2 regions of the Bacillus hominis genome follow, and region 2 is predicted to be linked to the other one. Evidence: riboswitches for the same ligand, from Rfam matches in the RefSeq annotation. Region 2 holds a riboswitch; the other holds the start of a gene.

Region 1 (3,167 bases), 4.3 Mb from region 2:
TCATAAGAGAAAGTTATTTTTGATAGTGTAAATGCACTATCGATTTAAATAATTTAAAAAAATTTATTGAGGTGATTGAAGTGAAAAAATTAGCGATGCTACTATTAACTTTCATGCTTGCTATCGTCGCTGTGGCATGTAGCAATAATGCTTCTACTGACAAAAAGACAGAAGCTAGTGAAAGTAAAACGAAAGAGATTACAATTAAACACAAATTAGGTGAAACGAAAGTTAAAACAAACCCTAAAAACGTTGTAGTATTTGACTTCGGTTCATTAGATACATTAGACAAATTAGGTGTAGAAGTAGCTGGTGTTCCACAAAAAAATGTTCCTGAATACCTTTCTAAATACAAAGATAAAAAGTATACAAACGTTGGGGGCTTGAAAGAGCCAGATTTTGAAAAAATTAATGAAATGAACCCAGAATTAATTATCATTTCTGGAAGACAATCAGATTCATATAAAGAATTTGAAAAGATTGCTCCAACTATTTATGTAGAACAAGATACAAAAGATTACATGAAATCATTTAAAGAAAACACAGAAATGTTAGCAAAAATCTTCGATAAAGAAGATGCAGCGAAAAAAGAAATTGCAGCAGTTGAAAAAGATGTTAAAGCATTAAATGAAAAAGCTACGAAAAGCGATAAAAAAGGTTTAATCCTTCTTGCGAATGATGGTCAAGTAAGTGCATACGGTCCGCAATCTCGTTTCGGTATTATTCACGATGTATTTGGTGTAAAACCTGTTGACACAGAACTTAAAGCAGATACACATGGTAATAAAGTTTCATTCGAATATATTCTTGAGAAAAACCCAGATTACATCTTTGTAGTAGATAGAGGCGCTGTTGTTGGCGGAAAATCTTCTGCAAAACAAGTTGTTGAAAACGAAATCGTTAGCAAAACAAATGCTGCGAAAAACGGTAATGTAGTTTACCTTGATGCAAACTACTGGTACCTATCTGGTGGCGGACTTGAGTCTGTATCAGAAATGGTTAAAGAAGTATCAAAAGGTCTAAAATAATTATAAAAAGAGTGATAGGATGAGTTTCCTATCACTCTTTTTATCTCGCTATTTGCGGGAAGTAAAACTCCCACCTCAAAATTCAGCTGGAGCAAAGAAGTTAGGTGGGAGTCTGGCTGCCCGTAACGCCCGATTGGTGAAGGCTAATAATGAACAAAACCCCCACTGATTAAAGTTTCACTTTATATGGAAAAGTAAAGAACTTGTTATTTTACTAGAATAAGAGTAGACTTTGAAGTAGATGAATAATAAACACATGGGAGTTTGTGGATGCAAACTGAGAGTATGACTAATCCGTCATTGACCATTTGAACCTGTTGGATAATGCCAGCGTAGGGAGAGTGTAAAAGCACATGTTCAGGCACTTTGCGTACGCAAAGTGCCTTTTTGTGTATCTCCCATCATTATAGTTAGGAGATGAATTGAATGAATGTACAAGAAATTAGTAAAGTCGTGGAATTGGTGAGAGAGTCTAATCCACTCGTGCATAATATTACAAATATTGTTGTAACGAATTTTACAGCAAACGGATTGTTAGCATTAGGAGCATCGCCTGTAATGGCGTATGCAAAAGAAGAAGTAGCAGAAATGGCTAGCATTGCAGGAGCTCTTGTTTTAAATATGGGTACACTTCGTCCTGAAGAGGTAGAAGCGATGTTACTTGCTGGTAAATCAGCAAATACGAATGATGTACCAGTATTGTTTGATCCAGTTGGGGCAGGAGCAACTTCTTATCGAACAGAAGTTGCGAGATATATTCCAGCTGAAATCGATTTAGCTGTTATCCGCGGAAATGCAGCTGAAATTGCTAATGTTATTAATGAGAAATGGGAAATTAAAGGTGTAGACGTTGGTACTGGAAATGGTAATGTTGTAAATATTGCAAAACAGGCAGCGGATGAATTAAATACAGTTGCGGTAATTACTGGAGAAGAAGATGTTGTTACAGATGGAGAGCGAACTATTCTTATTCGAAATGGCCATCCTATTTTAACGAAAGTTACTGGAACAGGTTGTTTACTAACTTCTGTAATAGGAGCATTTGTAGCGGTAGAAAAGGATTATGTAAAGGCAACAGTAGCCGCATTAACATTCTATGGAGTAGCAGCAGAAATAGCGGCTTCGAAAACAGTAGAGAATGGACCAGGAAGCTTCCAAATTGAATTTTTAAATCAGTTAGCGAATACAACTTCAGATGATATTGAGAAGTATGGAAAGATTGAAGTTATACAGTAAGGAGGGGAACTAGATGTCGCGTATTACAATGGATGAAATGTCTAGGTTATTACCAGTATATTTTATTATGGGAAGTAACAATTGTACGAAGGAGCCACTACAAGTATTGAGAGATGCACTAGAAGGTGGTATAACAATTTTTCAATTTCGTGAAAAGGGAGAAGGGGCTTTAACGGGAGAGAAACGTATTGATTTTGCGAAAGAACTACAATCGCTTTGCAAGGAGTATGGTGTATCATTCATCGTAAATGATGATGTAGAACTAGCTCTCGAGTTAGATGCAGATGGCGTGCATGTTGGACAAGATGATGAAGGAATTACATCTGTTCGTAAAAAAATGGGAGATAAAATTATTGGAGTATCTACACATACAATTGAAGAAGCACGCTGGGCGATTGAAAATGGAGCCGATTATTTAGGAGTTGGTCCAATCTTCCCGACGAGTACGAAAAAAGATACGAAAGCGGTTCAAGGAACGAAAGGTCTAAAGTATTTTAGGGAACAAGAGATTACAATACCGATCGTTGGGATTGGTGGTATTACAATTGAAAATACAGCGTCGGTTATAGAAGCGGGTGCGGATGGTGTTTCAGTTATTTCAGCGATTAGCTTAGCGGAATCTGCGTATGAAAGTACGAAGAAATTAGCTGAGGAAGTAAATAAGAGCTTGTAGAGGCGCAAAATGAGTTATTTCGTTTATCCCGCTATTTACGGGCAGCCCGATTGGTGAGGGCTAATAATCAGTGGGGGATGAACAAAACTCCCACTGATTAAAGTTTCACTTTATTTAAACAAACGTTTGATTAAAAAAGCACAAACCCTTTTAAATTGTAGGTTTGTGCTTTTATTTAAAACATAATTGAAATTAAGAGCATTCCAATTCCGATAGAAGTAAAGGTTGCA
Region 2 (3,167 bases):
TGAAAACGTTTTCTTAGACGTTTTTTATTTTTAGACTTAAAGGTATGATGACCTGATAGTCTATTGATAAGGTTATATCTATTTAAAAGGGGATTCTTTAGGGGGGAGAGAACAATGAACACATGGACACAAGTTTACGATCCGTTCGGTAACATTTGGATTTCGGCAGCAGTCGCACTTATTCCAATCATCTTTTTTTTCTTAGCTTTAGCAGTTTTCCGCATGAAGGGGTATGTGGCAGGGTTTATTACAGTTGTATTAACGATTTTGGTGGCTTTATTTGCGTATAAAATGCCATTCACAATGGCAATGGCAGCGACCGGATACGGTTTCTTATACGGATTATGGCCAATTGCGTGGATTATCATTATGTCAGTATTTTTATATAAAATTTCTGTGAAAACAGGTCAATTTGATGTCATTCGTGCATCTGTATTATCCATTACGAATGATCATCGTTTACTCGTTATTTTAATCGGTTTTTCATTTGGAGCATTTTTGGAAGGAGCAGCAGGATTTGGTGCACCAGTAGCGATTACGGCAGCGCTTCTTGCAGGCCTTGGCTTAAATCCTTTATACGCGGCTGGTCTTTGTTTAATCGCAAATACTGCACCAGTAGCATTCGGAGCGATGGGAATTCCGATTACAGTGGCTGGACAAGTAACTGGTATTGATCCGCATAAAATCGGACAAATGGCTGGACATCAATTACCGTTCTTATCATTATTTGTTCCGTTCTTTATCGTATTTTTAATGGATGGATTTAAAGGGGTAAGACAAACATGGCCTGCTCTATTTGTAGCGGGTAGTTCATTTGCAATTACACAGTTTATTACAGCGACGTTTTTAGGGCCAGAACTTCCGGATATTACGTCAGCGCTTGTAAGTTTAGTAAGTTTATCGCTATTCTTAAAAGTTTGGCAGCCGAAAGAAATTTATCAGTCTAAAGAAGCGAATAGTGAAGTAGCAGCAACAAAGGCGACATCTATGCCGAAACTAACGGTAGGAAAAGTAGTAAAAGCATGGTCTCCGTTCATTATTTTAACTGTGATGGTAGTCATTTGGAGCCAAAGTTTCTTTAAAGCATTATTCGCTCCAGGCGGCGCATTAGAAAGTCTTGTATTTAAGTTTGAAGTTCCAGGCTTACACAATTTAGTAATGAAAGCAGAGCCAATTGTAAATAAACCAACACCTTATGAGGCAATTTTGAAGCTTGATGTATTATCAGCAACTGGAACAGCAATTTTAATTGCTTGTATCATTTCTATCTTTATTTTGAAAATGAGTGCAAAAGATGCAGTAGCAACATTTAAAGAAACGTTAAACGAACTTAAGATGCCAATTCTATCTATCGGATTCGTATTAGGATTCGCATTTATCGCAAATTATTCTGGTTTATCTTCTACATTAGCGCTAGCACTTGCAGGAACTGGCGGGTTATTCCCGTTCTTCTCACCATTCCTAGGTTGGATCGGTGTATTTTTAACAGGATCAGATACGTCAGCGAATGCACTTTTCTCGAATTTACAAGCAATTACAGCGCAGCAAGTCGGTGTATCTGAAGTGCTTCTCGTTGCAGCAAATACAACGGGCGGTGTAACAGGTAAAATGATTTCTCCGCAATCGATTGCGATCGCTTGTGCGGCAGTTGGTCTTGCTGGGAAAGAATCAGATCTGTTCCGCTTTACAGTGAAGCATAGTTTATTCTTCGTAATTATTGTGGGGATTATGACTTATGTACAGGCTTATTATTTAACTTGGATGATTCCGTAAACAAAAAAGAAATAACCTTTGCATTTTTCAGATTATCATGTATGATGGGAAAGTATTGAAAATTAAATCAGTGATAAACTAGGGGTGCCTAACGTATGCGTAGGCTGAGAGAGAAGCGTGTGAACTTCTTAACCCTTTGGACCTGATCTGGCTCGTACCAGCGTAGGGAAGTTAACGGCTTTACATAATTATGTCTTTATGAGCCAGGTCCTTATTTTTTTATGGACCTGGCTCTTTTTATTTTGGCATACGCTGGCCATATCTCGTCCTTGTCACGTACAGGGGGGCAACAAAGGTTATGAAACAGTCTGTTTCAGCTGAGCAAATTGAATTGAAATCGAGTTTACCAGGAAGTAAGAAAGTTTATGTGGATGGACCATGGGAAGGTATGAAAGTACCGATGCGCGAGATTGCACAAAGCGATACGAATGGTGTTCAAAATCCGCCAATCCGTGTGTATGATACGAGTGGACCTTATACAGATCCTGAGTATAAAGTGGAGCTGGAAAAGGGGATTCCAACGCCGCGCCATTCTTGGATCATGAAGCGCGAGGATGTAGAGGCATACGAAGGGCGCGAAGTAAAACCAGAGGATGACGGTGTCAAGGTGGCTTCAAAACATACACCTGTTTTCCCGCAAATGGATCGCAAGCCGCTTAGGGCGAAGCAAGGTGCAAATGTTTCGCAAATGCATTATGCGCGTAATGGTATTATTACGTCTGAGATGGAATATGTTGCGATTCGTGAAGGGGTAGAGCCTGAATTTGTTCGTAAGGAAATTGCAGAAGGTCGTGCCATTTTACCAGCGAATATTAATCATCCGGAAGCAGAACCGATGATTATCGGACGTAATTTCCACGTGAAGGTAAATGCAAATATCGGAAACTCTGCTGTATCTTCTTCTATTGCAGAAGAAGTAGAGAAGATGACGTGGGCGACTCGCTGGGGTGCAGATACGATTATGGATTTATCTACAGGCAAAAATATTCATACAACACGTGAGTGGATTATTCGTAATGCTCCGGTACCAGTTGGAACTGTGCCAATTTATCAAGCGCTTGAAAAAGTAAACGGAATTGCAGAGGATTTAACGTGGGAAGTGTATCGCGATACGTTAATTGAGCAAGCGGAGCAAGGCGTTGATTACTTCACGATTCACGCCGGTGTATTACTCCGTTACATTCCAATTACTGCAAAGCGTATGACAGGTATTGTTTCGCGCGGTGGTTCGATTATGGCGCAGTGGTGTTTATTCCATCATAAAGAAAACTTCTTATACACTCATTTTGAAGAGATATGTGAAATTATGAAGCAGTACGACGTTTCGTTCTCTCTTGGAGATGGATTACGTCCAGGATCGATTGCAGATGCAAATGACGAAGCGCAGTTTTCTG

What was found. Region 2 has a riboswitch for thiamine pyrophosphate ahead of thiC (phosphomethylpyrimidine synthase ThiC). Riboswitches for the same ligand answer to the same signal wherever they lie in the genome.
Region 1: another riboswitch for thiamine pyrophosphate. It lies ahead of thiM (hydroxyethylthiazole kinase); the one in region 2 lies ahead of thiC (phosphomethylpyrimidine synthase ThiC).

The regions. Positions count from the first base shown of each region.
Region 1 covers NZ_JAUCFS010000005.1:412,227-415,393, forward strand. The annotation lists gene QUF93_RS04545 (iron ABC transporter ATP-binding protein) at 1-6, shown strand, start outside; gene QUF93_RS04550 (siderophore ABC transporter substrate-binding protein) at 81-1,028, shown strand; TPP riboswitch at 1,275-1,384, shown strand; gene thiM (hydroxyethylthiazole kinase) at 1,455-2,264, shown strand; gene thiE (thiamine phosphate synthase) at 2,278-2,937, shown strand; gene QUF93_RS04565 (anaerobic C4-dicarboxylate transporter family protein) at 3,113-3,167, opposite strand, start outside.
Region 2 covers NZ_JAUCFS010000005.1:4,728,701-4,731,867, reverse strand. The annotation lists gene lldP (L-lactate permease) at 115-1,773, shown strand; TPP riboswitch at 1,844-1,959, shown strand; gene thiC (phosphomethylpyrimidine synthase ThiC) at 2,072-3,167, shown strand, end outside.